4 regions of the Rhodococcus sp. OS5 genome follow, and region 3 is predicted to be linked to each of the others. Evidence: riboswitches for the same ligand, from Rfam matches in the RefSeq annotation. Region 3 holds a riboswitch; each other region holds the start of a gene.
What was found. A riboswitch is a leader RNA that binds a small molecule or an ion and turns the genes downstream of it on or off. The one in region 3 is predicted to bind cobalamin.
Positions count from the first base shown of each region.

Region 1 (2,178 bases), 1.1 Mb from region 3:
CGTCGAATTCCGGCACCGCGACCTGGGTCGCGACGTCGAGAGGCGACAGTCCGTCGTCGTTCTCGTCCCAGGTGGCGCGGCTACTGGTCAGGCACAGGCCCTGCAGGATGGGGACGTCGAGCGCAGCGAGTGCGGCGACATCCCAGGCTTCGTCGTCGCCACCGGCGGACGCGGTCGCGGGCTTCGTGCCACCGGCAGCAAGAACTGTCACGACCATGGCGTCGGCGCGGCGGAGCGTGCTCAGAAGTTCGGCTTCTGCGGTTCGCAGAGATGCGCAGTAGATCGGCAGCGCGGTGCCACCGGCCTCGGCGACCGCGTCGCACAACGCCTGGATGTACCGGGTGTTTCCGGCCAAATGCTGGGCGCGGTAGTACAGAACTGCGATGACCGGACCGCTCGCCGAGTCGAGATCGGGCGCGAAATCAGCGATGCCCCAGGAAGGCAGGTGGGCCGGCGGTTCGAACCCGTGGCCGGTGAGCAGGACGGTGTCGGACAGGAAGTGGTGCAGCTGTGCCAGATTCTGTGCGCCACCCTCAGCCAGGTAGTTGTGCGCCTCGGCAGCAACACCGGCGGAAACCGTCGAGCACTCCATGAGGTCGGCGTCCGGCGCGTGCTCGCCGCCGAGAACGACTACGGGGAGTCCGGAGGCGAGGACCATGTCCAGGCCGTCTTCCCAACTGCGACGGCTACCGAGGATACGAACGATCACGAGGTCGACGCCGTCGAGCAAGGGCGGCAAGTCCTCCGAGACCAGCAAGCGTGAGGGGTTGGCCCAGCGATAGGAAACTCCGTCGCCGGCTTCCTGGCTGGCGCGGGCGCTCAGCAGATCGGTGTCGGACGTGGAGAGCAGAAGAATCACGGGTGAAGCCTTCCTGGGGTTTCGCGCCCCGTGGCACAGATCTGTCATCGACGGCGGTTGAGGGTCTGACTCGTGTTTCCGAGCGGAAACACGTCCCGCTCGAGCAACACTCACAGTGGCGCGACCGCACCGGACTTTCACCGGTTTCCTCAACTGCCGTCACTGGTGGTGGTGATGCTACCGGTCCGCAGAAGGCACTCATGACAGGTCGTACCCTGGAGCCATGCCCACGGACCGTTCACAGCCAGACGCGTGCCCGGGTGCACTGCAAGTTCACCACGCCGCCGACGGCGCATTGGCACGCGTGCGCCTACCCGGCGGACTCCTCACCCCCACCCAGTTGCAGACGCTCGCCGACGCGGCGCGCGATCTCGGCAACGGGCAGATGGAACTCACCTCGAGGGGCAACGTACAACTGCGCTCGGTCTCGGACCCCGAAGCCTTCGCGGCGCGAATCGCGTCGGCCGGTCTGCTGCCGTCAGCGACGCACGAGCGAGTGCGCAACATCCTCGCGTCCCCACTGTCCGGCCGTATCGGGGGCGTCGCCGACATTCGCGAACTGGTCCACCGTCTCGATTCGGCGATCCAAGCGGATCAAGCATTGGCAGATCTGCCAGGGCGAACCCTGTTCACCCTCGACGACGGGCGCGGAGACATCACCGGGCTACGGGGCGATTTCGGACTCCATGCGCGCAGCGCCACCGAGCATTCACTGGTGCTCGCCGGTCACCACACCACTCATCTCGTCCAGGCGGACGACGCCGTCGAATTGCTCCTCGAGGCGGCTCGATCATTCCTCGACGTTCGCGACAAGCACTGGCGCCTGGCCGAGGTTCCGGACGGAATCGAACGCACCCTCGAGCAGCTGGGTCTGACCGCCGAGTCCACCGTTGCGGCGGACCTCACGCCGGATACGCGGCCCACTATCGGCTGGCGCGAGCAGCGCGACGGGACCGTAGCTCTGGGCGGCGGCCTGCGATTCGGGCTGCTGGACGCTCGGCTGGCCGAGTTCCTCGCAGCCGTCGACAAGCCCGTCGTCGTGACGCCGTGGCGATCGGTGCATATCTTCGACCTCGACGAATGGGCAGCCGAGCAGGTAGTCCGGGTGCTGGCACCCATGGGGTTGATCTTCGACGAGAACTCACCGTGGCTCGAGGTCACCGCCTGCACCGGAAGTCCGGGATGCGAGAAGTCGCTCGCCGATGTGCGCGCCGACGCGATCACCGCGGTCGAGCAGGCAGAACTTCCGGTTGTCGGGCGCCAGCACTGGGCCGGGTGCGACCGCAGTTGTGGACGTCCCCGCGGGGACGTAGCGGATG
Region 1 is NZ_CM166368.1:3,259,457-3,261,634, forward strand. Features, by position in the region: gene cobN (cobaltochelatase subunit CobN) at 1-859, opposite strand, end outside; cobalamin riboswitch at 899-1,031, opposite strand; gene cobG (precorrin-3B synthase) at 1,083-2,178, shown strand, end outside.
Region 1: linked by a shared signal. The riboswitch ahead of cobN (cobaltochelatase subunit CobN) and the one ahead of ACVZUB_RS09845 (ABC transporter substrate-binding protein) in region 3 are both predicted to bind cobalamin.

Region 2 (2,178 bases), 1.4 Mb from region 3:
TCTGAGCTGAAACAGAACTGCTGTGCGCCTTTATTAACCGCGGGAGGTTAATAAAGGCGCACAGCAGGTTCAGCGAAGGGCGTACTTCTTTGCTACTTCGGTGTCCTTGGTCGCGCGCTCGGTGAGGAAGGCGAATGCCAACCCGAGCACGAGCCAGAGCGTCGCCTGCGTAGCGAGCGAGGAAAGTCGGAACTCCCACAGCAGAGTTGCCGGGAAGTCCTCGCCCACCTCGTTGATGCCGGGAAGCGAGACGTAACCGATCGCGACGATCACCAGGAACGCAGCCACCGGAGCAGCGATGCGCACGCTGAGGAACTCGTGCCCGGAAACTGCCTTTGCCGCCGCTGCTGCCGCGGTGACGGACAGCAGCCCGAGAATCACGGCGGCCAGCCACAGCAGTGTGCGCTGGTTGATGGTGTCGGGATCTCCGACGGCCGGCGGATTGGCCGGGTACTTGAAAAAGGGGACGGCCTCGATAGCCAGCCAACCACCGACGGCGATGGCGATCGCCAACAACGGCCCGGACATTCCGGTGAGTCGTCGAGCGTAATTGGCAACGACCGAGAAGATCGCCCCGAGTGCCAGTCCGGCAAGCGCTGTGGCCAGGAACAGCCCGGCGCGCTGCCCGTCGCGGCTCACCAGTGGTTCTTCTTCGTCACCGTGCGAATGCCCAGCGGCTTCGCCGGAAACCTCACCGGTGGCGCTGTTGGCTTCTTCGATCGCAATGGCAGCGTTGACGTGCGGTTCACCCAGCACGAATGCAACTCCGCCGGCAAGGATGCCTGCGATCAGACCAGCCAACAAACCACGAATGAGAAGCTTCGTGAAATTGTCGGCTAGTGGCACGGCAGGCCCATCAAGTGTCGACCGTCGTGCATCAATTCATGCATGTACATGCCGGTGCGAGAGATAGCGCCCTGGTCGAATCCGACCAGGTAGAGAGCCAGCATCGCGAACAGAACTACTGCAGCGGCGAGGAAAGCAAGACGAGTCGAATCGATCGACGTATCGGGAGAATAGGCGAGAGCCATCGAAGCCTCCTGGGATTTTCGCGTCCCCTAGGTCCATGCGATGGCCGAAGTGTCTGGCTGTCGAAATTGTCGTGCCGAAAAAGGCACTTCACCTCGAATTACAGTGGCGCGACCGCTCCGGGCTTTCACCGGATTCCTGTCGGACCATCGCGTTTACATGCGAACTTTTGCACTACAGCCCGCACCGTGTCAACGCGTGAAGCCGAGATGACCGTCGATTGTGCCCGCCAAGGCAGGCACAATCGCTCGAGATCAGCTCTTTGCGGCGACGTCCAGGACAACTTCGAATTCGAGCAACGACGCACCCGAAGCGACGGGCTTCGCGCGCTCGCCGGAATGGGCTTCACGGGCGGGGCCGTCACGCCAATCGGCGAACGCCTGCTCGGACTCCCATTGGGTCACCACGAAGTAGCGGCTCTCACCGGCGGTGGGGCGGAGGAGTTGGAATCCGAGAAAGCCCGGGGAGTTCTCGACTGCGTGAGCGCGTGCTGCGAAGCGCTTCTCCAGTTCGGGGCCGGCGCCCTCGGGGACCTCGATTGCATTGATCTTCACGACTGCCATGCAAGCGACATTACCCGCGCACCTTCACCGCGTACCGTGACACTCGTGTTGCATGACGAAGGTGGAACGGGACAACCGATTCTGTTGTTGCACGGCCTCATGGGCAGCTCCCGAACGTGGCGACGCCAGGTGCCGTGGATCCGCGAGTTCGGCCACGTCTACACCTTCGACGCTGCCGGTCACGGCAGGCCGGCGCCAGCGGCACTGACTACCGAGGCATTCGTCGAGGACCTGACATCGGCGGTTGCGTCCATCGAGGAGCCGATGATCGTGATCGGTCATTCGATGGGGGCTCTGCATGCGTGGTGCTTCGCCGCCGCGCATCCCGAAAAGGTTTGTGCGCTGGTCCTCGAAGACATGGCCCCGGACTTTCGTGGACGCACCGCTGCGGACTGGGCGCAGATGATCTCGGCGTGGCCGCAGCCGTTTGCTTCCGAGGAGGCGATGAAGGAATTCTTCGGCCCCGTCGCCGGCCAGTACTTTCTCGATTCTTTCGACCGCCGCGACGACGGGTGGTACCTGCACGGCGACGTGTCGACCTTCCGCGACATCTCGGAGGAGTGGGGCACGAGGCATTTCTGGGATC
Region 2 is NZ_CM166368.1:762,052-764,229, forward strand. Features, by position in the region: gene ACVZUB_RS03545 (flavin-containing monooxygenase) at 1-10, shown strand, start outside; gene ACVZUB_RS03550 (CbtA family protein) at 70-846, opposite strand; gene ACVZUB_RS03555 (CbtB domain-containing protein) at 837-1,031, opposite strand; cobalamin riboswitch at 1,057-1,195, opposite strand; gene mhuD (mycobilin-forming heme oxygenase MhuD) at 1,284-1,592, opposite strand; gene ACVZUB_RS03565 (alpha/beta fold hydrolase) at 1,638-2,178, shown strand, end outside.
Region 2: linked by a shared signal. The riboswitch ahead of ACVZUB_RS03555 (CbtB domain-containing protein) and the one ahead of ACVZUB_RS09845 (ABC transporter substrate-binding protein) in region 3 are both predicted to bind cobalamin.

Region 3 (2,178 bases):
GACGGCCGCGCTCAATACTGCGGCGATCGCGCCGAAGCCCAGAGACCGGATGACGGCCTGGGGGAATACGAGCATGCCGCTGAACGCACAGATCAGCAGTAGACCTGAGAACATGACGGTGCGACCCGCCGTCAGAACTGTCCGCTGAGCAGCCGCTCCCGGGTCCGAGCCCGAATTCAGTTCTTCACGGAACCGACCGACCACGAACAGTCCGTAGTCGATGGCAAGTCCCAACCCGAGAAGAGAAGCGACGTTGATCGAGAACGAGGACACATCGGTGATCAGCGTGAGGATTCGCAGAACGGCCAAAGCGCTCAGGACACTGAGTACACCCACGAACACGGGCACGGCAGCGGCGACGATGCCGCCGAAGATAAAGACCAACAGCACCAGAGTGATCGGAATGGCGATGGCTTCGGCGACCACCAGGTCCTTCTCGAGCTTGGTGTTGAATGCGACGCCGACGACGGTGTTACCCGCGAATTGTGCCTCGGCACCTTCGACTTCGAGCTTCGGCAGGAGATCGGCGAAAGTGGCGGGCGTGACGCCCGAGTCCGGTGCCAACGTGATCGCAACGGCCGCCATGGATCCGTCGTTCGAGAGCAGGCTGGCCTTCGCTGCGGCGTCTGTTCCCCAATACGATTTCACCGAAGCGGTCGGCACTTCGGTTTTGAATTGGTCGACGGCGGCTGTCACTGCCGGCCCGATGTCGTCCAGAGTCTTGCCGTCCGTGGGCGAGTAGATCGCGATGATGTCCGGGGTCTGCGGTCCGAGATTGTCTTCGATGATGTCGGCGACCTTCGCGGAGTCGCTGCCCGGATCGATGAAGCCGCCCTGGCTGAGCTTGCCGAACACTCCGAGTCCCCACACCCCACTGATGAGAACTATCAGAACCGCGAGGCTCAGTACCCACCATTTCCGGGCGACGACGGTTTGGGCCCAGCGTGTCATGTATCAACTCCGGTGTGTGGGGGCGTCTGGCCAGATCGACTGTAGTGGGCGTTTGGTCTTGAATCGGAAACGTCATGCATACTGCTCGAAGCACTTGCAAGCCACGCGTGTGGGGGAAGCCGGTCCGAATCCGGCGCTGACCCGCAACGGTAGGTCGATTCTCGGTAGTCACCGAGTGTCGGCAAGCCCGATTACCCGCCGCGCGGTGTGCGACATCCATTCGTCGTGGTCTACGAAAAGGAAGTCCAGCAGGAGCTCTGGCCGAGGATCAGCGTGCGGGCGGAGTTGTCTGTCGGATTCTCATTCGTGGCTCAGAGCCCTTACGAGGTCCCCGTGTCACTTCAGTTCTCCCCGTCCCGCGCCGCCGCTGTTCTCATCGCGGTCGCCTTGGTTTCGGCAGGTTGTTCCAAAGGTCAGGAATCAGAGTCGGCGTCTGCTGCGGAATCCTTCGCACAGCCGGTGTCCGTGACCAACTGCGATCGCGAGATGACCTTCGATTCGCCGCCGCAGCGCATCGTGTCTTTGAACGGACACGTCACCGAAGCCCTCATCGAGATCGGCGCGGGTGATCGGATTGTCGGGCGGGCGTACAGCGACAACCCGCCAACTGCCGAGACCGCCGATGTATTCAACAAGATTCCCAGCCTTTCCGATACGTTCCCCAGCATGGAGCAGGTCCTCGACGTCGATCCGGACTTCGTGGTCGGAGGAATGACCAGTGCCTTCAACGAGAAGCAAGGCCGTTCCCGAGACGCTTTCGGCGAGCGCGGAATCAACACCTTCCTCTTCTCGGAATACTGTGGCACCGGTTTCCCCGACATCGGATTGCTCGAGAACGACTACACGCAACTCGGTCGAGTCCTGGGCGTCGAAGATTCCGCCCGCGAGGTCGCAGAGGAGATCAGCGATGGTCTCGATTCCGTCCGCGCTTCGGTCGGAGACGCGGCGCCGGTACCGACCTTCTTCTACGACAGCGGTGACCAGGTTCCGACGACCATCGGCGGAGTCGGCGTCGGTCAATTGGTCGCGGAATACTCCGGCGTCTCGAACATCTTCGCCGAAGGGACAAAGCCCTACATCGACGCATCGTGGGAAGCTGTTGCCGAGCGTGCACCCCAGGCAATCGTGGTCATCGACTACGGCGACAAGACCGCCGAGCAGAAGATCGACTTCCTCCGTGCCCAGCCGTTGATGGCGACCACCCCTGCTGTGCAGCAGAACCGGTTC
Region 3 is NZ_CM166368.1:2,126,716-2,128,893, forward strand. Features, by position in the region: gene ACVZUB_RS09840 (MMPL family transporter) at 1-951, opposite strand, end outside; cobalamin riboswitch at 1,023-1,168, shown strand; gene ACVZUB_RS09845 (ABC transporter substrate-binding protein) at 1,285-2,178, shown strand, end outside.

Region 4 (2,178 bases), 870 kb from region 3:
CGGAAGCGAGAGAACAGCGGCGTATGGACATCACAGGCACGGTAGCAGCGCCGGCACCACTCGCTCAACCGCGTCGTTTCGAGACCCGAATCATTCAGGTAATCAGATGTCACTTCTGGACAACTCGCTCGACTTAGGTAGCACTAACCTGGCGGCATCCCGAAAACCCGATCCAGGAGCACAGTCGATGACACATGCAGACGCCTCGCGCACAACAACTCCCCCGACGACCGTCCTACGGACCGCTGACCACAATCGCGGACTCAACGACGTTCTCGCGATCGTCGAAGCACTGGAGCGACCGAGCGATCACCTGCTGCGGATCACGGCTCGTTTGACGGAGTCGACCGACGATCCGACCTGGTCACGCCCGAATGTGACCGTACGCATGAATCTCGGGCCGGCCTTCGACGACGCTTCGCGCGTGTACACGGTGCGTTCCTACGATTCAGCGAGCGGATCGATCGTCGTCGATGTGGTCCTGCACGGACAGACCAGTCCGATGATGAGGTGGGCAGCAGCGTTGGCCGTCGGTGACACCTTCGGCCTCACCGGTCCGCGGCCACACTTCTTGATCCCTGATGTTCCTGGTCGACGTATCGCACTTTTTCTGGACGGCACCGCAATACCCGCATTGCACTCGATCATCGAGCAGTTGCCTACCGACGTCGTCGGAATCGGCTGGGTCACAACAGATGACGAGGTCGCCTTCGCCGAACTGCCCGCCCTCCCCGGCCTGGAGCTTCACCGCGTGAGCGCAGATCCGGCCGAGCCCGACGGCCCACTGGCGGTACGAGCACGCGAGCTCGCCAATCCCGCGAGCTACGTCGTGTGGGGCGCCGGTGAACGCAACGAGATGCGCGCAATCCGGAAGCACTTTCGATCGACCGTCGGACTCGACAAAAACGACGTCGCGATATTCGGATATTGGAAGGAGGGCGTCAGCAACACCGAAATCGACCTCCGTCGACGCGAGAACTACGAGCGCATCCTCGCCGACGGCGGAACCCTCACCGACATCGACGACCTGGCCATCGAGATCTGATTGCCTCACACCAGCCGACCTGACCGGCGGTGCACTGCGGTGATAAGTTCCTCTGTGCCAGCGGACCTCCACACAGGGGGTCAGGGAATCCGGTGTGAATCCGGAACTGACGCGCAGCGGTGAGGGTGACCGCCCGGGCTTACGCCACTGGATGAGAATCTGGGAAGGCGCTCGGGTGGGGCGATCTCGAGTCCGAATACCGGCTGGCAGCAGGGGTCAACAGGCGCCTGTTCACACGGTAACGGGCTCCGCGAACGAGCCCCTGCGAGAACGAGATTCCATGCGTCTGTCCAGACTTCGCCTACCCGCCGCCGCCGTCGCTGCCCTGTTGAGCGCGTCGTTGGTTGCCTGCTCCTCCGACGACAGTGCTGCCCGACAATCCAACTCTTCCGAACAATCGCGCGTGACAGTCCAGAACTGTGGCCGAGACGTCACGGTGGAGCGACCGATCGAACGGGCAATCGCGGTAAATCAACCTGCAGCAGAGATGCTGTTCGCGCTGGGAGTGCAGGACCGGATGGCCGGGTACGCCATGAGCGATGACGATGTCCTCCCAGAACTGCGCGAGGCGCGTGGTCAGGTCCAGGCGTTCGACACCGAGTTCCCGTCATTCGAAAGTGTCCTCGAACGCGAACCGGACATGGTCTACACGACGTTCAACTACACGTTCACCTCGGAGGGCATCGCCGACCGGATCAAGTTCACCGACCTCGGTGTCGCGACATATCAGTCACCCAGCGAGTGCACCGGTCAGGATGCCGAGCAGAGCAAGGCCCTCACGCTCGACGACTTGTACGACGAAATCGACGACGTGGCAACACTGTTCGATGCCAAGGACAAAGGTGTCGAGCTCACCGAGAGTTTGAAGGATCGCGCGGCCACCGCCACGGCGGCACTGGGAGCTGAGGACGTGACGCTGGCGTGGTGGTACGCAGCCACGAAGACTCCGTACTTCGCCGGGTGCTGCGGTGCACCGGGAATCATGACCGACGCGGTGGGTGCGAAGAACGCCTTCGACGACAACAAGCAGTATTGGCCCGAAATCGGTTGGGAGAGTGTGCTCGATCGAGACCCGACCGTGCTGGTGCTCGCAGATCTCGACCGCGGTGGAGACGGCGACAGTGCCGCAGACA
Region 4 is NZ_CM166368.1:1,261,580-1,263,757, reverse strand. Features, by position in the region: gene ACVZUB_RS05825 (hypothetical protein) at 1-31, opposite strand, end outside; gene ACVZUB_RS05820 (siderophore-interacting protein) at 188-1,045, shown strand; cobalamin riboswitch at 1,087-1,267, shown strand; gene ACVZUB_RS05815 (ABC transporter substrate-binding protein) at 1,326-2,178, shown strand, end outside.
Region 4: linked by a shared signal. The riboswitch ahead of ACVZUB_RS05815 (ABC transporter substrate-binding protein) and the one ahead of ACVZUB_RS09845 (ABC transporter substrate-binding protein) in region 3 are both predicted to bind cobalamin.